4 regions of the Pseudoalteromonas sp. P1-26 genome follow, and region 3 is predicted to be linked to each of the others. Evidence: predicted binding sites of a transcription regulator. Region 3 holds the regulator's gene; each other region holds the start of a gene.
The links. Region 3 encodes sigma-54, which starts transcription at its own class of promoters, with help from an activator protein. Its sites were predicted from a motif close to GTTGGCACGNNNNTNGNNT; they were not measured.

Region 1 (6,211 bases), on a different contig from region 3:
GTGAAGTAGCCTGCAGCAAAGTGCAGCTCCAACATACCTTCTTCAGCACTAAAATAGAGGGTTGCGATGGCCGCAACTAATAACCAATGGAAGCTTCTTATAAAGCCATCCCATACTTTAACTTTAGACATTGTAACTTTCCCTTTAAAAGACGCTAATGATTTCAGCAACAGGCTCGGCTATACATTATTGCAAACTTCAGTTATTTTGACACACCTCTATTTCAGCTGTTTTGATCTGAGCCATAACAACAAACATGAGCGATAAGATGCATAAATCAACAATAAGAGCCTTGCTAAAAGGATTTTTCGACATGCTCCCCTTATGCCTTGCGGTGTTACCTTGGGGAATTTTATGTGGCTCGTTAGCAGTTCAAAATGGCTTCAGTGCTTTAGAAACACAAGCTATGTCGTTATTGGTATTTGCAGGCTCAGCACAGCTCGTTGCGATTGAATTAATGGCAGGAAACACGCCGCTTTTAACTATTTTATTTACCACACTCATTATTAGCTCACGGCACTTTTTATATGGTTTAGCTATTCGCCACAAAGTAATAGATCAACCCTTTCGTTGGCGACTGCCAGTGAGTTTTGTACTAACAGATGAATTATTTGCTTTTTCGCATCATCACAAAGCCTACCGCACAAAAGTGCGCCTTATTTACGCGCTAAGTGCCGGCTTTAGTTTTTATATTGCCTGGAATATCTGGACCCTCCTTGGTATTGTCGCAGGAAGCTTACTTCCCGATTTAACACACCTAGGTCTTGATTTTGCCATCGCTGCCACGTTTATTGCTTTAGTTATTCCGGGTGTAAAGAACCTTGCAACACTGGCTACAGTGATCACCGCAGGCGTTGTAGCAACACTATTAAAAAGTCAGGGCTTTCAACTTTGGCTTGTCACCGCGGCTCTTATCGCTATGACGGTTGGTTATCTAATTAGTCGCTGGCAAGCAAAAGAGGAGCATACGCTATGATGATCACCATTTTATTAATGGCGTGTATTACCTTCTTCACACGTTACTTATTTTTGCACCGCGCATTACCATTCAAAGTCGGTCCGAAAATGCAGCAATTTTTAAGTTTTAGCGCCCCAGCCGTACTCACCGCAATTTGGGTGCCCATTGTGTTTATTAATGACGAAGGGATAAATCTAGAGTGGCAAAATCCTTATCTAAGTGCTGCTATTTTGTCTGTTATCGTGGCCTATAAAACACATAACATATACTACACAACACTGGCAGGTATGGGATTATTTATAATTTTAAGTTAGCTACGATACTTAACGCCAAGTAAGAAGAACCGCTGATTAAAATTTACCCTTTTAGAAAGATGCCAAGCAAGTTAGAATCAATGCAACAATAATAAAAAGTTATCATTATGAGCGAATTTCACCAACTTTCTGCCACCAGCCTACAAGGCCAAACCGTTGACTTTTCTGATTTTGAAAACAAGGTTGTGCTTGTTGTAAATACCGCAAGTAAATGCGGTTTCACTCCACAATATGAAGGCTTACAAGCACTGCACGAAAAGTATCATGAGCAAGGCTTAGTAATAATTGGTTTTCCATGTAACCAGTTTGGCAAACAAGAACCAGGTGATGCAAAAGAAATTAAAGAAGGCTGCCTTATTAACTATGGCGTTAGCTTTTTAATGATGAGCAAAGTCGATGTGAATGGCGAACATGCTCACCCTGTTTTTAGATACCTAAAATCAGAATTACCGGGGTTTATCACCCGCAAAATAAAATGGAACTTCACCAAATTTTTAATTGGTAAAGATGGCAAGGCCATTAAGCGATATGCGCCACTGACAAAACCTGAACAGCTCGAGTCAGACATCGCAGCTGCACTGGGCAAATAACAAAGCCTAAAAGCAATAAAGAGGCAAATTGCCTCTTTATCTAAATTTATGCTTAGTCGTTCAAGTACTCGTCAAAGTCGTCGTCGCCTAAGTTTCTGCGCAAGCGTTTTTGTTCAAGATAGTCTTCCAACTTCTTCTTTACGCGTTGCTTTTTCTTGTCGTGTTGATTACGCCCGACCATTTCGTACTCGTCTTCAACAAAATCGTCATCTAGCGCGTCATAACTAAATGTCTTACCCACAACCCACTCCATAAAGTGTTTGAGACCAATTCTTGAGATTAAAATTTGCTCGATGAATTGGCAAAGATTAAAAAGCTCAGTAGTAATTTAGTATCTAAAAAACCACCAAAATAAAGCCATACACCCATGCTAAATAGGTCATATGTCAATATTGTGAATAAATAGCGCTAAATTTGATTTCTGAAAAGTGAGAGTTTTTTATCGTTTCGATAAAAGTCATTTATGCATGTGTATTTTTTAGTTAATTTGACTAAAAAATGGTTAAAAAGTTATTCCCCGCAATTTTTAAAAAACCATAGAAACACAGCAAGGCATTGAATTAATTGAACTTATAAATTTTGGCATTCAATTTGATTATGTATTTGTGTCATTTCAAACAGGAAAGAAAAAAATGAAAAAGTTATTGTTAGTAAGTTCTTTATTTATCGCTACCGGCGCAATGGCTCATAACGATAATGATACAAATATTTCATTCAGCGGTGAGCAGTGTGATGTTGAATTTATAAATGATGTACGCATCACACCAAGCGAGTTAGAAGTATACACAGCCGATAATCGCACTATGAAAATCATCGATCAGCACACTTTATATATCGATGGTCAAAGCGTGTCGCTTGATGCTTCACAACAGCAAGCAATTGCAGATTACTCAGACAGCTTACGCAGCCAACTTCCTGAAGTAGCAAATATCGCACTTGATGGTGTAAAAATAGCTGGTGTAGCCATCGAAGAAGTCTCAAATGCTTTCAATATTGATGGCCTAAGCGACATTTCAGAATTAATGGACGATATCAGCGTAGAAGTACAAAACGCTTTCTATCAGCAAGGTGCGTTCACCATGGGTCAGCAAAATTTCGAAAAATTTGGCCAAAACTTTGAAGACCAATTCGATGAGCAAATCGAATCGGCTGTCGAGTCAGCCATGATGCAATCGATGGGCAGTATTTTAGTGGCGCTAGGCTCTGAACTTTTAGGTTCAGGTGGCGACATGGATGAGTTTGAGCAACGTATGGAAAACATGGGCGCACAAATCGAAGCTCGTGTAGAAACACAGGCAGCTCAACTTGAAGAGCGTGCAGATGCATTATGCGGCAGCTTTGCTGATATCGCTCATAAAGAGCAAGAGCTAGTAGTTCTAGTACCAGAGCTAAAAGAGTATCAACTATTTACTTTCAAACAGAATGCAGAGTAATTGACTAATTAACATCCCTGAACCAAAACACTTGGTCCTTTCGCGCAGAGCTTGCTCTGCGCTTTTTTATTTTTTGGCCAGCACAGTCAGCTGCGATAACGTTTTAATCGCCTGCTCTAAATTCTCAGACCAAGGCAAGCCATAACTTAAACGAAAACAGCTACGGTACTTTTTACCCGCTGAGAATATCAACCCTGGAGTAATACTGATCCCCGCCTCAAGTGCCAAATGGAATAACTTTACCGCATCATATTGGCTACCAAGGTCAACCCAGATAACACAGCCACCCTGCGGATTACTAATACGCGCACAACTTGGCATATATTGCTGCAGGCACCAAATCATACGCTCTTTGTTGGTACTTAAGCGCTGTCTAAGCAAACGAATGTTACGGTCGTACTCACCGCTAGCTATAAACTCATACAAGGTCCACTGGTTTATAAGTGGCGCGGAGCAACTAAGCGCGCGTTTGTGTCGCCTTGCTTGCTCTGCAAACTTACCAGCAATGATCCAACCTATGCGATAACTGGGAGCAGCTGTTTTTGAAAACGACGCGCAGGTGATCACTAAGCCCTTTTTTGAATAAGCTTGTGCAGGAGTGGCACGCTTAGCTGTAAAATGTAAGTCACCATAAACATCATCCTCAATAAGCACCACGTCACGCTGCTCTAAAAGTGCCACTAATTGCTCACGCTTGGCATCAGGCATAAAACTGCCAACAGGATTATTTAATGAGGTTGAAAACACACAGGCTTTTATATCATGCTCATCGAGTGCTTGAGCCAAATCATCTAGCCATATTCCTTCATCGGGGCACAGCGGTATTTCCAGCGCCTTTAAGCCTAAGCTTTCAATTAATTCGATAATGCCAAAATAACAAGGCGACTCGATAGCAATAACATCACCGGGTTTAGCAACACACTTAAGGGCAATCGCCAACGCTTCTTGAGCACCATTGGTGATCACTAGTTCATCGCTATCAACCCCAATGCCAAAATCCAGATAGCGATGAATGAGTTGTTTTTTAAGTGGTGCAAAGCCATCCATCGGGCCGTAATTAATTGCCGATGCGCCCGCTAATGTCATTACTCGGCGCATTGTTCGTGCCAGTGCTTTATCTGTTGGTGCTGCGGCTACAGGGTTGGCGATACCAAATGGCACCACATTAGCTTTATGGATAGCGCTGTAGACTTGCTCAATCAAGCCTTGCTTATTGACTGTGGTAGGCTCTCGACTGAGCCTAACTCGCTTTGGTCGTGACTGATTTAACTGTGAAGACTTTAAAAAGTACCCTGACTTTTCTCTTGCTTCAATCAATCCTTGCCCTTCAAGTAATTGATACGCCTGTTTTACAGTAGGAATACTAATATTGAGCTTGTCTGCCATTTTTCTGAGCGAAGGTAACTTTTCACCCGGTAATAACGAGCCTTGCAAGCAAAGATCTCTAACTAGCTGAATAACTTGTTGATATAAGAACTCACTGTTACTACGACTGATAACTTGTGACATAGCCCACCAAACTGTATAGGTTGCATTTCTAGTTTTCTGTATATGTTAAGTATACAGAAGAGGATTAAAATGAACATACTTTCAATTTTTGGGTACTAACTATGAAAAGCGCCGCTCTCTACCTTGCTACAGTACTGATCTGGGGATCGACTTGGCTAGCTATTGAGTTTCAACTAGGTGATGTCGCTGTTGAGGTCTCTTTATTTTACCGCTTTGCCATTGCAGCCATTTTAATGTGGGCCTTTGTGCTCATGAAAAAGCTACCTATGCATTATTCACTGCGTGATCACGGATTTTTTGCTTTATTAGCCTTATTTAACTTTGGTTTAAATTATTTAGTGCTGTATTGGGCGCAGAACTATCTCACCTCAGCAATGGCCTCAATAGCGTTTTCGATGTTGCTATTGATGAACATTATTAACACCCGCTTGTTCTTCGCAAAGCCAATTGCGAAACGAATTTACTTTGGCGCTCTACTCGGCGTAATGGGTATTGCCAGCTTATTTTGGCCACAAATTCAGCAATTCGACTTGAGTAATGGTGCGTTGGTCGGGTTACTACTTGCGCTATCTGGAACCTTTGTGGCTTCATTGGGAAATATGGTCAGCGTTCGAAACTCTCAGCGTAATATTGGCGTACTTCAAGGCAATGCCTGGGGTATGTTATACAGCGCTTTAGGTCTAGCTGCTTATGTTTTAGTAAGCGACGTTGAGCTCACGTTGAACGCCCCAAGTAGCTATTGGGTATCGCTTTTCTACTTAGCAGTGTTTGGCACCGTAATCGCATTTGCTTGTTACTTCGCGCTACTTAAAAACATCGGCCCTGAGCGCGCAAGCTATGTGATCGTGTTATTCCCACTGGTTGCAGTGGTGTTAAGTACTTTATTTGAAGGATTTGAATGGCAAGCGAATACCTTTATGGGTTTTAGCCTAGTGTTATTCGGTAATGCTATCGTGCTGACTCCTACTCGACAAATTAAAGCATTTTTTGCTGCGCGTAACTTGCAGCAAAAAAGCTCCGTCCCCAGTTAGAAGTGACTATGTCGCCTCTAACACCAAGCGCTGGCAAATTTTGCCGGCGCTTTTTTATGGCACATGAAAACGAAGTGCTTGTTTGTGAATCTTAACTTTAGCCGGAGTAAAACCAACAAGCTCACCATCGGCTTCTATAGCCAACCCTTTCGTGGTGACCTCTGCAGTTGTTAACTGGGTATATTCTAGCGCTTGCAAACCATGATGCTTTACGAGCAGTAAATACAAAAAGCTGATCAGGTTTTTCAATAAACCGCCAGCTGGCATACAGTAGCAATCAAGCTGACCATCATTTAACTTTGCCCGAGGGGCAATCTTTAAGCCACCACCAAAGTAATAATGATTAGCAAAAATCGTCGCTAAATTACTGTAGCTG
Region 2 (6,211 bases), on a different contig from region 3:
TTGCATCACAAATGCCGGTTAATAAAGAATATTAAAAGTATAGCCTGAAAATTAACCATAAAAAAAGCCACTTTAAAAAGTGGCTTCTTAAACTAATACCAATTCGCTTAATTAAGTAGTTTATTTTGAGGCAAGAAAACCTTGTTGATAACAAGGAAAAAATTTCGTTATTTAGTTGTTCTAAATGAGAAATTTTTAACGCAGGTAGCGACAGGTTTAATCCCTCAAAATGATTAAGTATTATTGCGGATTGGTATAATTGTTTCGCTTACTCAGATTCGCTTGTGGCAAGTTCTGCTTTACGATGAAAAGGTTTAGCATACATAGCTAATACCAAAGGTTTTAGCTCCTCTGGCACTTTTGATAGTCGCTCGTTAAAAGCTGCAGCATCTTTTTCGTCAATCACAGCTTGCGTACAACCACCCGCTATGTAGTTACCAGGGTGTAAGAAAAACGAATCAACAATTTGCTGATCAATGGTTTTTGCCAGCTCTTCAGGTGATTCGCAGCCCGATTCAATTGGTTCGCCAAACGCTAAATGTACATGCCCTTTAGCTGTACTAAAACCTTCAACAATACTAGCAATATCTTCACCTTGCTGTTTCACATACTGACCATGTTGCTGTTTATGATAAAGCTCTTTCGCTTTTGCAATCGCGCATGGCTCGTATTGATAAGAGATAGACACTGGCACAATTTTTAATTCGCGTACGTACTCAGCAAATTCTTTTTTCTGCTTACGACCTTGTAACTGCAACATTTTAAGTAAGGCAGGATCTGTTTGATCAAAACCGTCTTTTGCTCGGCCTTCTTTTTGCGCTATCCAAATTGAGTGGCCTTCAGCAAGTGAGTCATAGATATAAGCAGACAGCTGCGACAATGCTTTAAGCATCTCTTTTGGAGCTTTCGCTGAGCGCTTTACAATAAAGCTCTTGTTTAAACGCATTAACTCAGTGATATAAGGAATTTGCAGCAAGTTATCACCAATTGCGATGCGAACTGTCGGCATGTTGTGCTTGAACAAGCCCCAATTCACCAACGCAGGATCAAGCACAATATCGCGGTGATTAGAGATAAATAAGTAAGCTTGTTTTGGGTCTAGTTTATCGATGCCCGAAAACGTTACTTCTGAAGTCGTACGGGTGATTAGTTTATTTAAATAATCAGCCACTTCATGCTGAACTTGCTCAACCGATGCGGTGTTGCCCCACTTTTTACGCAGCTGACTGCGCACTAATGGGCGAGTAATAAATGGGAAGTTCGATAAAAAGCGCGGTAGGTTATACTTAGCGATTACATCTACAAAGGCATTATCAGCAATCAAACGCGCTACTGAATCAGCTACTTCATCATCATTGTAAGGTCTTATGTCGGCGTATTTATCCACACTTTCACTCATTAAAAACTACTTAAGTTAAAAAACGGCACGCTGAGCGTGCCGTTAAAAATAATTGGCGGATTATAACTCAGGCAATTTTAAATGCGAACCGAGACGCGATAGTTAACCAAATTAAATGCCAATTAATGTAGAAAATATATATCTATAACAAATAATTAAGCAATGCTCTTACCAGTTTGCGACGCCTTTTTTAATACCATTTTTAGCAGTAATCTAAGCATTAAAATTGCCAACACAATACCTGCCACAAGGCTTAACCAATGTGGTAGAACTTCATGCTCTTCGCCCATCATCGGCGCCACCACAAAACCATATTGCGCCACTAAATAATCGGTTAAAAAGCCAAATGCTAGCGCCGTGCCAATCACCCCTATTAAGTAGGCAAATACCGCACGCTTGCCAAGCTCTTTACCAACCACACCAAGTGTTGCAATATTAGTTGCCGGCCCTGCTAACATAAACACTAGCACCGCCCCCGGAGAGACACCACTGAGTAATAAGCCTGCCGCAATAGGTGTCGATGCAGTAGCACAAATATACATAGGAATACTGATTAAAATAACCACCAGCATCGCCAGAATGCCATTACCCCATTGGCTTAAATAAGATTCTGGTACATAAGTTTGAACTAGAGCAGCAAAAAATAAACCGATCATTAGCCAAATCATGGTGTCTTCAAGCAGCTTGTTGCAACTAAAGCTCACCGCGCGTTTCAGTTTGTTAAAACGACTTTCAACGGCTTTAGTTGACTGCTCAGTGCTGCAACAGCTTTTCTGCGAAGGTGCTGCTTTTTCAGTTGCGCAACTGTGTTGCGGCTCCTGTGTTGGTTGCGATTCCTTGCTACTACAACAACTTGTTGTTTTAGCAGGCTCAAGTTCTTGAGGTGATTGCTTACTACAACAACTTTGTGCGGGCTTAGTAGATGCCTCTTTGCTACAACAACTCGCTGTAGTCACAGGCTCAGGCTGTTTACTGCTACAACAAGATGTTGATTCTGAGTCTTTTTCATCTGATGCTGTATTTTGATGCTGATGAAGTTCACTGTCTTTCCCCACTAATACACCGGCCACAATGGCACTGCACACGGCGGCAATAGGACGTATTACCGCCATAAATGGGCCAAGCAACACATAAGATACCGAAACCGAATCGACCCCAGTTTCAGGGGTTGAAACTAAAAATGCTGTGGTAGCACTTTTTGACGCCCCTGCCCTTCTTAAACCAATGGCCGCAGGGATCACACCACATGAGCACAAGGGCATTGGGGCACCAATAAAGGCTGCTTTAACTGTGGTCCATAACCCTTCTTTGCCTAAATGCCGGTTAAGAAAGTTAGCAGGCAAATACACATTGAGAAGACCAGCTATGAATAAGCCCAACATTAACCAAGGCGCTGAAAGTAAAAACAGATGCCAAAAATTATTGAGTAAGTCCATCGATATCCTCCAGCGTCGTTAGTATTGAACAGTTTTCAGCAGGCTCTTCTCCGCCACAACATTTATCTGCTAATAATGATAGTGAGTCATAAAAGCGAGTAAGCTCTGCAATTCGTTGTGCAACGAGATCACGTTTTTGTATCGTCATCTCTTTAACTTCATGACAAGAATGCTGATCTTTATGAAACTTAATTTGCAGTAGCTCTTTGATCTCAGCCAGACTAAAGCCAACATTCTTTGCTCTGAGAATAAACGCCATTTGTTTATAGTCATTCTCAGAATAAAAACGATATCCCACGTCTGAACGCGAACTAGGCGTTAACAAACCATGCTTTTCGTAGTACCGTAGCGTATCTGTTGAGACACCCAACTGACGGGCAAACTCACCTATTTTCATCACCGTCTCCATTGTGAAGCGTTTATTTATTATGCTCACTATAAACCTTGGAGTACACCCCAAGGTCAAGCAATAAATTAAAAAAGGAAAGCACATGAATATTACTGTCCTTGATGCAGCGACATTAGCCAACACTTCGTTAGATGCCTTAGCGCAATTAGGTAAATTAACCTGTTACGATTTAACCGCTAAAGAACAGGTTGTTGAGCGCTGCCAAGATGCCGATATCGTTATCAGTAATAAAGTGGTGATTGATCAGCACGCCATGAGCAAATTAACTAATTTAAAATTAATATGTGTTGCAGCGACAGGGACTAACAACATTGATTTAAGTGCAGCCAAAGAACATAACATCGCAGTGACAAATGTAGCGGGCTATTCAACACCGAGTGTGGTGCAGCATACCTTTACTCTCATCACTAATTTACTGGGCAATACTCACAGATACATTAATGATTGCCAGCAAGGCTTATGGCAGCAAAGCCCTATGTTTTGCCGTTTAGATTACAGCTTTAATGAAATTGCCGGCAAAACACTGGCTATTGTTGGCTATGGCTCACTGGGTAAAGCCGTTGCCGATGTAGCACGCGCCTTTGGTGCCAATGTCATCATTAGTGAACGAAAAGGCCAAACGCCTCGTGAAGGTCGTGTTAGTTTCAATGATGCCCTAACCACAGCCGATATCATTAGTGTTCACTGCCCGCTTACTGATGAAACGCGCAACCAAATCGCTGCGGCAGAATTAAGCATGATGAAACCGTCAGCTATCATCATTAACACTGCTCGTGGTGGGATCATCAATGAAGCCGATTTAGCTGATGCATTAGCTAATAATATTATTGCCGGAGCCGGTGTTGATGTACTCAGTAAAGAACCCGCAGAGCAAGAAAACCCGCTGGCACTATACAAAGGTGCAAACTTATTACTTACTCCACACATTGCATGGGCGAGCCAAGAATCTATTGTGCGCTTAGTTAACGAAATTGCGTTAAATATCCAAGCATTTAATCAAGGCGAAACACGTAACAGGTTGGTCTAAACCGCAATTTATTAGTCAATAGAGCTAAGTAATTAGTAATTTATTACTTAGCTCATTGACCAAACACAACCTAAGCAATTGATTTAGTTGTGATTTACAAGTTTGGCAAGCAGTTTGCTATTAAGTGAATAACTATAAAACAATTTCTTCGGGATAAAATAACATGAAAAAAGCACTTCTTATTGCCGCGCTAACAGCTCCATTTTTAACTGGTTGTGTCATTGCTGTTTCTGACGGTGAAGCCGACACACATTGGGCTGGTAACTCTTCTAGCTGGCAAAAACAGCATAAAAATAACCGTGAAGTGATTTCTAATCTTGCATTAGATACGAGCTACCAAACTGTATTAAACAAACTAAATACACCTAACTTTACCGAGTTATTAAAGCAAGGTGATGATGTTTACCAAGTATTATTCTATGCAACGCATAGTATTCACTCTGATGGCAAGATGACTAAAGACGAGTGTACGCCACTCGTATTTAAAAATGATAAGTTAATTGGCGTAGGTGATACGATTTATAAATCACTTAGCAATGGTTAATAAATAATTTGAAACGAATGAGTAGGCTTTGCCTACTCATGTTCATTTACTGCGATCATTCTCGATACTATCTGATCTCGCCCGGCGTCTTTAGCCTGATAAAGACCTAAATCAGCTTCTTCAAGTAAGGTTTGTTCTGCATAAACCTGACCATTTTCTGTGGTCGCAATACCAATACTAATTGTGACATGGTCGGCATTTAGCGACGCTTTATGTGGGATGTTTAAATCATTCACCGCATTGCGCAGTTTATTTGCAAACGACATAGCCTCTTTAGCTGAAGTATTGGGCAACACCGCAGCAAACTCTTCACCACCATAACGAGCAACAAAGTCACTGCCTCGTTCACACGCCCCGACTAAGGCATGAGCAATTTGTTTTAAGCAATCATCACCTGCTCGGTGACCATAGCAATCGTTGTAACGCTTGAAGTGATCAACATCCATCAATAACACAGATAGCGGGGTTTGATCTCGACGGCAACGACGCCACTCTCGCGCTAAATTTTCATCTAAATAACGTCGGTTTGGGATCTCTGTTAAGCCATCAATTGAGGCGAGCATTTCGAGTAAGTCATTTTTTTGTTTGATCAGCAGCTGATTACGCACTCGAGCACGCACGATAGCAGCACTAAATGGTTTAGTGATGTAGTCCATCGCGCCTAATTCAAGGCCCTTCGCTTCGTCATCATGGCTGGTATTGGCAGAAATAAATATTACAGGCAGCATACTGGTAGTCGCGCTTTCTTTTAACTTAGTAAGCACTTCGTAGCCGTCAATGCCGGGCATTACAATATCCAAGATCAACAAATCAACAGTTTGCGTTTTTAAAAACGTCAGTGCTTTTTCGCCACTCTCAACACAAAAAACATCATAGTCTTGCTGCAATGTTTTCTCTAATACCAAGCGGTTTAACGGATCGTCATCAACAATCAGTACCTTGGCTCTTTTCAACATCAGTAGATCCTTGTTCGATGATAAATGCGATGACCTGTTTTATTTGCCATTGCAACTCATCATTTAATTGTTCGGGCAGTTCGCCATCTGCTTTAAGCCTAGCTTCACATTGCTGAGCGCACGCTGACAATCGCTTAAAACCGAGATTTCCGGCTGACCCTTTTACATTATGAACCACACGGACCAACTCATCGGTAGTTTTTAATGTAGAGATTTGTAATAACTGCTCTGCTGCCATAGTCGCAAACTTCGACAACATAGTTAATACTAACTTAGTATTGTTTGCAAACTGAGACAGTATAAAAGCTTGATCAAAAAAGACTTCTTTTGTGTTATCAAGTTCACTCATTGCTAAAAACAACTTACTAGCAACAATCGGTTTAGTTAAATGCTTATTCATACCCGCCGCGATTGAATGCTCAATATCTTCGCTTTCACTG
Region 3 (6,211 bases):
AACAGTTGCTGATCGGTAGTAGCACTACGCAGCTGTTTACAAAATTCTTTATCTTTAAGTCTATCAGCAATTGTTGATAAGGTCTTTAGGTGAAGCTGACAGTCACCATCTGGTACGATGAGTGCCACAAAAATATCAACTGGACGATTATCAATTGCATCAAAATTAATAGGGGATTCACTCACTATCACAAATGCATGAGGCTCATCTGCGCCGCTCATTCGGCCATGTGGAATAGCAATACCTCGGCCAATGCCGGTGCTACCTAGTTTTTCTCGGTTGAGTAAAGCATCTAGGATATCTTGTTGCGATAAATGAGGAAGCTGCTGGTGGGCCAGTTCGCTGATATATTCAAGAATTCTTTTTTTGCTATTAAAAAGGACCGCAGCTTTGCTGCAGTCCTGGTTAGTAAGTGAACTTAGTTTCATAATTTAATGTCGAGCTAATTTCTCTTTGTGTTTAATGACTTGGCGATCAAGTTTATCGATCAGTGAGTCAATGGCTGCGTACATATCTTGATGTTCTGTAGAAGCGAATAATTCGCCTCCGTTTACATGTAAAGTTGCTTCTGCTTTTTGGCTTAATTTTTCTACATCTAGAATGACATGAACATTATTAATATGGTCAAAATGCCTTTCTAGTTTTGCAAACTTGGTGTTTACATAGTCTCTTAATGAATCTGTGATTTCTACATGACGACCAGTTAAATTTAGTTGCATAAGCATTTTTCCTTCTATGTAAAACGTCTAAATCAGACTCTTACGCTGATTAGACGGAGGTATTGCTAGAGACTCACGATATTTTGCAATTGTACGTCTAGCTACTTTAATTCCTTGCTCAGCCAATATATCTGCAATTTTGCTATCACTCAATGGTTTAGCTGAGTTTTCTGCAGCGACTAACTTCTTGATTAAAGCGCGTATTGCTGTAGAAGAACACTCACCACCATTTTCGGTGCTGACATGGCTTGAGAAGAAATATTTCAACTCAAAAATACCCCGTGGGGTATGCATATATTTTTGCGTTGTTACCCGTGAAATCGTCGATTCATGCATTTCGACCATTTCAGCAACATCATTTAGCACCATCGGCTTCATTGCCTCAGGGCCATGCTCAAAGAAAGCTTGTTGTTGTTGAACGATACAGTTGGTCACCTTTAATAGCGTATCGTTACGGCTTTCTAAGCTCTTAATAAACCACTTTGCTTCTTGTAAGTGAGAGCGAATAAATTGGCTGTCGCTACTTGATTTAACAGAGCGAGACATAGCTGCATATTGGCTGTTCACTCTAATCTTTGGCATACAATCTGGGTTTAACTCGACTACCCAGCGGCCTTTCACTTTTTTCACTGATACATCAGGTATAACGTACTCAGATTCTTCGCGTACTATGCTATCCGCAGGCTTAGGATTTAAGCTGTGGATGAGCGTCATCACTTCTTTAAGCTCGTTTTCTTTAAGCTTAGTCTTTTTCATCAAAGTTCGATAGTCGCGACTCGCTAATAATTCGATATGCTCAGATAAAACCATTTTAGTTTCAGCTAAATATGGCGTATCGGCATCGAATTGGCGTAGCTGAATGCACAGACATTCTTGTAAACTGCGCGCGCCAATACCCACAGGATCAAATAACTGAATTCTTTTTAAGACCGCTTCGACTTCATCAAGTTCGATTTCTTCTTCATCGTTATTTTGATTAAAGCTTTCGACGATATCTTCACAGCTTACCGTTAAAATACCTGAATCATCGATAGCTTCTACAATTGCGACAGCAATCGCTTCATCAGTAGGGCTAAATGGCGTGAGCTGTAATTGCCACATTAGGTATTCGTGAAGAGTTTCGGTTGATGCACCTTGATAGATAGACTCATCTTCAGGCATTGGCCCTGATGATGTTGAAGGGGCGGCACTCATGTACTCATCCCAAGTAACATCCATGGCTAAGTCATCGCTTACGGTGTCTTTATTGAGAGCATCACTACTTTCTTGCTCGTACTCGCTAGGTGCTTCTTCGGCAGACGCGCTGACTTGCACATCGTCAGACTCCGCTTTTTGCTCATTCTTGCCGGTGCTTTCTTCATTGTAATCCGCTTCTTCCACTTCAAGTAGGGGATTACTATCAAGCGCTTCTTGAATTTCTTGCTGGAGATCCAATGTACTGAGCTGCAACAAACGAATAGCTTGTTGCAGTTGTGGAGTCATTGTAAGTTGCTGGCCCATGCGCAGCTGTAATGATTGCCTCATGTATCCCTAACAATCCTTTTAAAGTTATCGATAACTGTGCAAACACAGTTAAGTCATTATCGATTTATTGTCATTGTTATTAGTCTAGCAGATGCTCTAGTCGCTGGCGTAATGGTTACAGCCTGAATTGCTCGCCTAGATATACATCGCGTACAGTTTGGTCTGCTAATACGTGCTCAGGTGTGCCTGATGCAATTAGCTCCCCATGAGAAACAATGTAGGCTTTTTCACAAACATCAAGGGTTTCTCGAACATTATGGTCAGTAATTAGTACACCGATACCACGATTTTTTAGGTGCTCAATAATTTTCTTTATATCTAACACTGAAATCGGATCAACACCAGCAAAAGGCTCATCTAAAAGAATAAATTTAGGATTAGCGGCTAATGCACGGGCAATTTCAACGCGGCGGCGTTCACCACCTGACAGCGCCATACCTTGGCTATCGCGAATGTGTTGGATGCTGAATTCATCGAGTAAGCTATTTAGTGTTTCTTCGCGACCTGCTTTGTTTAGATCTTTGCGGGTTTCTAAAATAGCCATCAAGTTTTGGTAAACCGTTAACTTTCGAAAAATTGACGATTCTTGTGGCAGATAGCCGATACCTAAGCGGGCACGATTGTGCATTGGCAAAAGGGTAATATCGTTATCATCAATGCTGATTTTACCTTTGTCGCTTGGAACTAGGCCTACAATCATATAGAAGGTGGTGGTTTTACCCGCACCATTTGGGCCAAGCAAGCCAACAATGCTGCCCGCTTCAACTTCAAGACCGACATTTTTAACCACTTGGCGGCCTTTATAGCTCTTAGCTAAAAGCTCTGCTTTTAATGTACTCATGGTTGGCCTTTATTGTCTTTTTTATTTTCAACAGGCACTAAAATAGTGTGTACACGATCTGTTGAGTTTTCGTCTTTTTCAGCACTGATCAGCTGCTGTGCCATATCATAGGTAATGCTTTTTGCTGTCACTTTTTGACCAGCTTGAGTAACTTCAGCTTCACCATTTAAGGTTAAGAAGCGTTTTGCAACATCATAACGAACTTCTTCGGCGCTGGCGCTCATCACGGTGCCATCAGTTTGCTTTTCTTCGAAGTAAGCAGGCTTACCTGTGGCAATAATTAACTCTACTGTACCCTCGGTGTCACCGCCGTGTGCTTCAAGGCGTTCAGCGGTAATACGACGATTACCATGCACGATCTCTACGTTACCTTCAAATATGCCAACGCCATCTTTTAGTTTACCTACTTGGCGATCTGAGCTAATGCTAATTTGAGCGCCTGTTTGCTCGGCAGCTGCGCCCGAAAAGGCAATCAATAAGCTTGGGATCAGGAGTAATTTCTTCAGTTTATTGGTCATAGTATATGGTTCGTGTATGGTTAGTTAACTCAACAATTTCGGTTTTTAAATCGGCTTTTAAGCCTTTACCGGTAATCTTTAAATTCGGTCCTGTTAGTGTCACAGGTTGCTTAGAAAACATGGTCATTTTATCAATATCGACATTAATGTTTTCTGCTTTTATATCTTCAATCATGCCGTTGTGGGTTAAGTTTTTAGCAACTACATCCCCTTCAAAAATCAGCTGATCGTTTTCATACAATGTGGCTTCTTTGGCTTTTACTTGCCAAACATGCTGGTCGCCATAAATAGTAAAAATAGGTTGCTCAAAAAAGGTAAACCCTAATTGTTGATACAACTCCATTTTAGCAGCAGCCACTTTATGACTAATTTTGCCTTGCTCATCATACGCTGTTTGCTTTAACGCCACAGCAGTGTAATCAGGTGTTGCGATGATCTCGTCTTCACTAGTTATTGTGTCTGTTGATTGGTTAAAGTACGGGTACCATAACCACACCATGCAACAAACAAAAACAATACTCAGTAAAATACGGGCTATATTCATGCGCTGGTTCCATCGCTAGTTAACGGCTTACCGTTTTCTAACATGAGTAAATCAGTTAATTCACGCACAGCTCCAAAGCCACCTGGTAATAATGTGGTGTAATGAGCCAGCTTTTTAATCAGTGGGTGTGCGTCGTTTACAGCAACAGCAAACCCTACTTTTTCCATTACTGGTAAGTCTGGACCATCATCACCAATATAGGCAATTTGTTCATCAGTCAGCCCCAGTTTATCTTTTAACTCTTGATAAGCAATCAGCTTATCTTCTTGTCCCTGATAAATGTGCTGAACTGTTAGGCTAGTCATTCGCTGCTGAACTATTTGTGAATGGCGGCCAGTAATCACAGCCACTTCAAAGCCACTATTAATGAGCGCTTTAATACCAAAGCCATCTTTAGTATTAAATGCTTTAAGCTCTTCGCCATCATTACCTAAATAAATTCGGCCATCAGAAAAAACACCATCTATATCACAGATTAGCAATTTTACTTTTTGTGCGCGCTGACTCACATCAGGGCTAAGAGGCTGGTATAGCTCGGCGAATGTCATTGCTTAAAGAACTCCTGCTTTTAATAGGTCTTGCATATTAAGGGCACCAATTGGCGTATTACTTTGATCTACCACAATTAAACCATTGATACGTTTACGTTCCATAATATTTAAAGCTTCAGCTGCAAGCATATCAGGGCGAGCAGTTGTACATGAACGAGTCATCACTTGGCTAATTGCCGTGTTATGGATATCGGTGCGCTGTTCTAAAATACGGCGTAAGTCACCATCAGTGAATAATCCGACTAACTTTTCATCTGCACCAATCACCGCGGTCATACCAAGGCCCTTGGCTGACATTTCGATTAGTGCGTCTTTAATGCTTTGGGTTTCGCGAACGATTGGCGTGGCGTCGCCTGCGTGCATCACATCATCTAATATAAGCAATAAACGTTTACCTAAGCTGCCACCCGGGTGCGAAAGCGCAAAATCATCGGCTGTGAAACCACGGGTTTCAAGTAACGCAACCGCTATTGCATCACCCATAACCAAGGTCGCTGTGGTACTTGCAGTTGGCGCAAGGCCTAATGGACATGCCTCTTGGCTTACTTTAATGCACACATGTACATCAGACAGTTTTGCCATGGTTGAGTCTGGGTTGCCTGTTAGTGAAATCATTTTTGCGCCAATGCGCTTGATAACAGGAATAATGCTAAGTACTTCGCTGGTTTCGCCTGAGTTCGAAATACACATCACCACATCATCACGGGTGATCATGCCTAAATCACCGTGGCTTGCTTCGCCAGGATGAACAAAAAATGCCGGTGTGCCAGTACTTGCAAGGGTCGCCGCAATTTTATTACCAACGTGGCCAGACTTGCCCATACCAATCACAATAATACGACCTGTACATTGGAACATTAATTGGCAAGCGTTATCGAAATCTTGATTTATATATTGCTCAATTTCTTGTAAAGCTTGTGCTTCAATTTCGAGTACGCGCTTACCCTGCGCGATAAAGCTAGGTTGTGTCATTAATTATCCTACTTGGCTGAAAATATAGCCCTGATATGCAATAAATGCGATTAACAAGAAGCAACCTTCTACTCTATTGATACGACGAGCACCTTTAAAGTTCAATGACATGGCAATCAATACAATCGTTGCTGCAATCATGATAAGTGCATCGCGGTTTGCCGCAGAAGGGTCAATAATTGATGGGTTGATAATACCCGCAAGTGGTAATACGGCGAGTAAATTGAAAATGTTTGAGCCAACGATATTCCCGAGCGCTAAATCGTCTTCGTTCTTTAATACCCCAGCAATACAGGCCGCCAGCTCTGGTAGGCTGGTACCAATAGCAATTATGGTTAAACCTATTACAAGGTCTGATAGACCAAAATATTTCGCAATATCAACGGCTGATTCAACTAAAAAGTGTGAACTAATTGGTAATAAAATCATGCCGATGACTAACCAAAATACGGCAGATTTGGTACTGACATCATTCGGAACATCTTCACATGCTTCGCTGACAAATGGGTCATCTTGGTTTTTAGCACGCAGAGAAACAATAA
Region 4 (6,211 bases), on a different contig from region 3:
CAAGAAAGTGGCAATATCGGTGCGGTAGTTGATGTTATCAACTCGATTGCAGAGCAAACTAACTTACTAGCACTGAACGCAGCAATTGAAGCAGCTCGTGCTGGCGAGCAAGGTCGAGGCTTTGCTGTTGTTGCTGATGAAGTTCGTTCACTGGCAAGCAGAACGCAAGAATCTACTGATGATATTCGCAATATGGTCAGCCGCTTACAGCAAATTGCCCAACAAGCATCGACTATGATGCAACAAGGTCAAGAGCGTGCTGAAGGTTCAGTTGAGCAAACACAAATTGTATTGCAAGCTCTACAAGATATCGCGCAATCTGTGACAAATGTGCAAGATCAAAGTCATCAAATTGCGACTTCGACAGAGCAGCAAACTGTGGTTGCAGAAGATATCAACAATAGCTTGGCAGCAATTAATCACTTAGTGAATAGCACTGCGGATCATGCCCATGAATTGGCGGATGAAGCACGTGATTTGAATGAATTGGCAGCCGCTTTAAATAAGACGGTGAATCAATTTAAGTTATAAAGATAAATTGCTGAAGTAGTTAAAAACCCGATGTCACCTGAAGATGACATCGGGTTTTTATCGTCAGCCTTCCCTGTTAGTCGTGGCGCAACCGCTTTCGCGTGTTCCATAAATTCGTGCCACTGTTGCTTGTTCCATAAAGCAACTCCATTGTTGGTCAATCCTTGTGTTGGTTGCGTTTGTACTTGTTCCATATAGTCTCCTCCTTACGCTAGCTTCATCCTGTTTGGCTCCTGCCTAAGCTTATTCCTTGCTGTCATCTCCATTCACTTTATCCATAAAGCGTTGCCATTGTGCGCTACTCCATAACGCCTTGTTACTTCCTTGTTGTCCTTTGTGCGTAGTTACATTATCCATACTGTAAACTCCTTGCGGTTTATCGTCCGTTACTCCTACAGCAACTCCTTGCTGTGCTCCATTACCCATCCTTGTAGATTAATGCGGTGATTATCGCTTAGCGATGATATACACAGCATGAATCAAACCTGGAATGTACCCTAATAAGGTTAAAAGAATATTAATCCAGAACTGCGCACCTAAACCTACCTGTAAAAATACGCCAAGAGGTGGAATTAAAACCGATAAAATAATACGTATTAAATCCATGACTCACTCCTTGAAAAAGCTTAGCCCAGCCAAAGCTGGGCTATATAGGGCTTGCTATTATTCAGCAACAATCGTTAATTCATCGATTACTTTGCGAACATCTTCAGCATTTTCAGCAATGCTTACCGCTAATTGCTTTTCTGCATCAGACTCAACAGTACCTTTTAGTGTTACTACACCCATGTCAGTATCAACATCGATGTCTGTACCACCCACTTCTGAGTTAAATAAATAACGTGTTGTGATTACAGTACTGATTTTTGCGTCGGTTAAGTCGCTTTCTGCTGAATCAGCTTTGTCTGATTTCATGTGCTTAGCTTTCATGTTTTTAACAACAGTTAGTTTGTTATCAACAGAGCTAACACCGTCTAGGCTAAGAACTAGCTCTTCAGCAAGCTCTTTATCTAATTCGCTATCAACTTTACCTGTAAGTACAACCTTGCCATTCGTTACATCAGTGTTGATGTCAAAGTTGTTAAGGTTTGTGTTCATAAGAAGCACAGTTTCTGCCTTACCATCAATCCAAGCATCTTTACTTTCATTTTCCCAGCTGCTTGCCTGAGCTGACATGCTAGTTGCACCAATTACTAAAGCGGCAATCATAGATTTGTTAAAAGTGTTCATAATCTTCTCCTTTTGATTTAAGACACATTTACTAATGCGACTATGATGCCAACTATTTATTTGTTTATTTTCAGCAGGTTAAACACCCATTCAGCAGCTATTTATATTCATTTAGGTAAAGATTTACAAGCTGCTCGGTAAGAAGTTCACGATGTTGCAAAAATAACCATTTAGTTGCTGATTTTATTAATCTGTGGTTAATTTAACGAAGTTGCTTATTAGCAAAAAATACAAACCATTGATTTATATTAAAATAAACTTTGGCCTAAGCCTTGCTTCGTAATTAATAACTAAAAAATCACCTTTAAAATCACAACAGGGAACTACCATGGCCGTTAAACTTGAAGATCGCCCAATCGATCAAGTAAGAGAAGAAGTTATTGATCAACTCATTTATAACTACAGTCATGCTGTTATTTCAGCCGAAGCATTTGAACGCCGACTAGACCAGGCAATGGCAGCCACCAGCAACGAAGTACTGATTGAACTGGTTGCTGATTTAGATCTGAAGGCAGATATTGACTACAAATCGCATAAGCATGCGCAATTTAAACCTCACTACAGCCACAGCAGCGACAACGAAAGCCTACAGCTTAGGAGTATTTTGGGTTCAAATGAGCGCAGCGGCCAATGGGTAGTACCAAAAGAAATTCACCTAACAAACTGCCTAGGTTCAATCGAACTCGACTTTAGCGAAGCAATTTTCCAACATCAGCACGTCACCATTTACGTGAACTGTATTTTAGGTAACGACGAAATCTACGTACCAGAACATGTAAATGTGGTATCTAAATTATTTAGTGTGATTGGCAGCGTAGAAAATAAATCTGTTGCATTAAACAAAGGCCAAGGCCCAACCATCACCATTGAAGGTAATGTATGGCTAGGCTCAGTCGAGATTTCAGTTAAACGTACCATGAAAGAAAAGTTCATCAGCTTTGCCAACAGCCTAAAAGCCAGCTGGAAAGAGATGAATAAAGTGCAGTAAAGGTGCGAGTTGCGAGTTGCGAGTTGCGAGTTGCGAGTTGCGAGTTGCGAGTTGCGAGTTGCGAGATATTGTAGGCGCGATTTTATATCGCGCAATAGGTAATAAATGACGCGGGGTAAACCCGCTGCTACAACCACCGCGCGAAATAAATTTCACGCCTACATCAACCGTAGGCGTCACGCTTGCTTGGCGCGTCTTACATACAACACCATTCCACCAATCAATGCCTGACCACAAACAACAATGCTCGGCTCAAAACTGACGGCTGAAAGCTGACAGCTCCCTCACAAGTCATTATTCCTCTCACTCGGGATATCACTAAAATACTCTACAAACTCAACTTCAAAACCTGCAGGGTCGATGAAATATACATTTTTACGATATGGATTTTCTGGGCCGTGTTTATCAATTTCATAACCAGCCGAAACAAGACGCTCAACTACGGCATTAATATCGTTTGTCACATAAGCAAAATGAGCAAGGCCTACTTGGTGGCCAGCTAAATCACGGTTTTCAGCTTCACCGTTATCGCTTAATGCAAGGTATTGGTAATCATCACCAAAGTGCAGCCACTTGCGCGGTTTGCCCGACCATTTGCTATCGCCTTGACTACGCACACGCCAGTGCGGAAATGCTGCTTTATAAAAGTGCAGCATGGCATCAACATTACTAACAACAAGGTTTACGTGTTCTAAATACATGGTAGTTTTCCTTTTTATTTTTAAATTGCCACCAAGATAAAACCTCAAGTTAAGTTTAGGTAAAGAACTTTTTCAAATAAAAAAGCCCCACAAAAGTGAGGCTTTAAAAAAATGATTCGTTGTATATATATTAACTACCAGCAACCTGCATTTGTTCAATCAATACAGAGCCTGTTTGAATACCGCCACGACGTTCGATGTCGCCACCTAAGCCCACAACGGCCTTAAACATGTCTTTTAAGTTACCAGCAATCGTGATTTCACTTACTGGGTATTGGATTTCGCCATTCTCAACCCAAAACCCCGCCGCACCACGTGAGTAATCACCCGTTACCGTGTTCACACCTTGGCCCATAAGTTCAGTTACTAATAAGCCTGTGCCCATGGTTTTTAAAAGTGCTTTTAGATCAGCATGGGTTTGTTCAACTAGCCAGTTATGAATACCACCAGCATGACCCGTTGGTGCCATCGATAGTTTGCGTGCCGCGTAGCTAGCTAATAGGTAAGTTTGCAGCTCACCGCCTTGAATAATTTCACGATCTACGGTTTTTAAACCTTCAGCATCAAACGGCGAAGACGCTAAACCTTTTAATAAATGCGGGCGCTCAGAGATATTCACACAATCGCTGAATACTTTTGTACCTAAGCTATCAAGCAAGAAGCTCGATTTACGATAAAGAGCACCACCACCAATCGCCGACACTAAATGGCCGAATAATGAGTTAGCAATATCTGCTCTAAAAATTACAGGCACTTTCATGGTACCGAGCTTTTGGCTGTTAAGTTTAGCCAAGGTTTCGGTTGCCGCTTCGAGGCCTACTTTTGCAGCGTCATTTAAATCATCTTTATGGCGTGCGATGGTATAAGCCGAGTCACGCTGCATTTGCTCGCCTTCTTTACCAATCACCATCGTACTAATGCTATGACGCGTACGCGGGTAACCTGCAATCATGCCATGGCTGTTACCATAAACACGTAAACCTTGGTGAGAAGAAAAACTCGCACCGTCTGAATTTACAATGCGCTCATCGGCATTCAGCGCCGCTTGTTCTGCTTGATGACAAAACTCAACACCTTGCTCAGGGCTAACTTCCCACGGGTGGTATAAATCTAAATCTTGCGGTGCAAATTCAAGTAACTCTTTATCAGCGATACCATTAAATGGGTCGTCAGAGGTGAACTTTGCAATATCAATGGCTTTTTCGACCACTGTACGTAATGTTTTAGGGTTTAAATCGGCTGTTGAAGCAGAGCCTTTGTTGTTACCCACATAAACACTAATACCTAAGCCACCGTCTTGGTTAAACTCTATTGTTTCAACTTCGCCCATGCGCGTGCTGACAGACAAACCTGACGTGCTCGACATCGCCGCTTCTGCTGCTGTTGCACCCAATTTTTTTGCATGCTCCAGTACTTCGCTTACCGCGTCTTTCACTTCAGAAATGTGTTGATAAATAGGATCTTTCATCTTGTGTGTCCTAGGTTCTGATATTTTTTATAGTGTAACGAATGCTAACACACTGCGAGACCTGCATCAGCTAATATTAATCATTAACTAAATGGCGTATAATAGCGAATAGTTAAGTTTACTGAATGAGCATCCTTATGGCGAAGAAGAAAAAGCCACTTATCGAAGAAGAAATTATTTACGTATCAAAAAGCGAATTAAAACGTGAAGCCATGCAATATCATGGTCTGGGTGCTGAAATTGCAAAAATGCCGAAAAAGCAGCGCGATCGTTTACCGCTTAATCACGATTTAAAAGAAGCGTTAGTTGTTTCTGATAAAGTAAGTGATAAGAGCGATGCTTACCGTCGTAACTTAAACTACATCGCAAAAGTATTACGTACCACAGAAAACGTTGATGAAATCCAAGCGATGATCGACATCATGCTTAATAAAAACAATCAAGCCGATGTTTTGATGAACAAAATCGAAACCCTGCGCGATGATTTGATTAAACAAGGTGACGACCTGATCAATTCAACAATTGATCAATACCCGTCTCTTGAGCGCCAAAAAATGCGCCAATTAGTGCGCAGCGCCGCAAAAGAAGTAAAAGCAGAAAAACCAGCCAAAGCTTATAAAGAGTTATTCCAGTATCTAAAAGATGCGATTATGCTTTAATTTGTATAAAGAAAGCCGCTTAATGATAATTTTGCGGCTTTTTAATAATCATTTCGGCGTTAAAACACCTCCTACAATCCCGTAGGAACGGCTTTAGCCGTGAACATCACGTACAAAAATCACCTGAATATTTCGGCGTTAAAACACCTCCTACAACCTCGTAGGAACGGCTTTAGCCGTGAACATCACGCACAAAAATCACCTGAATATTTCGGCGTTAACTCCCCCTACAACCTCGTAGGAACGGCTTTAGCCGTGAACATCACGTACAAAAATCACCTGAATATTTCGGCGTTAACTCCCCCTACAACCTCGTAGGAACGGCTTTAGCCGTGAACATCACGAACAAAAAAATCACCTGAACATTTCGGCGTTAAAACACCTCCTACAACCTCGTAGGAACGGCTTTAGCCGTGAAGAATTTACCTATAAATAGATACAATCCCAAAAAGGGTAATCACGCACATTTTTAACAATTCCAGCCCTCAATGGGTTTGCGATGATGTACCTCGATACTCCAAGCAAATGTTCTTCGTTCCTTATTAAAGAATCATAATATCCTGGCTGCCAAATTTTTCGTTTAGAGCATGTTGGCTTGTTTATGAGATATGAACTCTTCCCTTTAATCTCTTGA

Region 1: the regulator sigma-54 is predicted to act here: its motif matches at 2,441-2,459, upstream of AN394_RS12630 (YggN family protein).
Region 2: the regulator sigma-54 is predicted to act here: its motif matches at 4,373-4,391, upstream of AN394_RS07835 (DUF3192 domain-containing protein).
Region 4: the regulator sigma-54 is predicted to act here: its motif matches at 2,021-2,039, upstream of AN394_RS09490 (LiaF domain-containing protein).

What each region holds. Positions count from the first base shown of each region.
Region 1 is NZ_LKDX01000023.1:64,709-70,919, forward strand. It holds gene AN394_RS12605 (cytochrome b/b6 domain-containing protein) at 1-131, opposite strand, end outside; gene AN394_RS12610 (AzlC family ABC transporter permease) at 269-976, shown strand; gene AN394_RS12615 (AzlD domain-containing protein) at 973-1,272, shown strand; gene AN394_RS12620 (glutathione peroxidase) at 1,380-1,862, shown strand; gene AN394_RS12625 (PA3496 family putative envelope integrity protein) at 1,915-2,103, opposite strand; gene AN394_RS12630 (YggN family protein) at 2,495-3,295, shown strand; gene AN394_RS12635 (PLP-dependent aminotransferase family protein) at 3,362-4,804, opposite strand; gene AN394_RS12640 (DMT family transporter) at 4,906-5,835, shown strand; gene AN394_RS12645 (diacylglycerol kinase family protein) at 5,890-6,211, opposite strand, start outside.
Region 2 is NZ_LKDX01000011.1:33,633-39,843, reverse strand. It holds gene AN394_RS07860 (DUF1289 domain-containing protein) at 1-6, opposite strand, end outside; gene AN394_RS07855 (1-acyl-sn-glycerol-3-phosphate acyltransferase) at 269-1,399, opposite strand; gene AN394_RS07850 (SO_0444 family Cu/Zn efflux transporter) at 1,555-2,835, opposite strand; gene zntR (Zn(2+)-responsive transcriptional regulator) at 2,819-3,232, opposite strand; gene AN394_RS07840 (D-2-hydroxyacid dehydrogenase) at 3,327-4,271, shown strand; gene AN394_RS07835 (DUF3192 domain-containing protein) at 4,435-4,815, shown strand; gene AN394_RS07830 (diguanylate cyclase) at 4,848-5,771, opposite strand; gene AN394_RS07825 (response regulator) at 5,740-6,211, opposite strand, start outside.
Region 3 is NZ_LKDX01000003.1:158,569-164,779, reverse strand. It holds gene ptsN (PTS IIA-like nitrogen regulatory protein PtsN) at 1-428, opposite strand, end outside; gene hpf (ribosome hibernation promoting factor) at 432-719, opposite strand; gene AN394_RS03450 (RNA polymerase factor sigma-54) at 747-2,243, opposite strand; gene lptB (LPS export ABC transporter ATP-binding protein) at 2,359-3,084, opposite strand; gene lptA (lipopolysaccharide transport periplasmic protein LptA) at 3,081-3,602, opposite strand; gene lptC (LPS export ABC transporter periplasmic protein LptC) at 3,592-4,146, opposite strand; gene kdsC (3-deoxy-manno-octulosonate-8-phosphatase KdsC) at 4,143-4,694, opposite strand; gene AN394_RS03425 (KpsF/GutQ family sugar-phosphate isomerase) at 4,698-5,669, opposite strand; gene AN394_RS03420 (calcium/sodium antiporter) at 5,673-6,211, opposite strand, start outside.
Region 4 is NZ_LKDX01000015.1:3,094-9,304, reverse strand. It holds gene AN394_RS09510 (methyl-accepting chemotaxis protein) at 1-531, shown strand, start outside; gene AN394_RS09505 (hypothetical protein) at 516-725, opposite strand; gene AN394_RS21640 (YqaE/Pmp3 family membrane protein) at 979-1,137, opposite strand; gene AN394_RS09495 (BON domain-containing protein) at 1,195-1,761, opposite strand; gene AN394_RS09490 (LiaF domain-containing protein) at 2,090-2,749, shown strand; gene AN394_RS09480 (VOC family protein) at 3,034-3,450, opposite strand; gene pmbA (metalloprotease PmbA) at 3,581-4,918, opposite strand; gene yjgA (ribosome biogenesis factor YjgA) at 5,056-5,577, shown strand; gene AN394_RS09465 (REP-associated tyrosine transposase) at 6,004-6,211, opposite strand, start outside.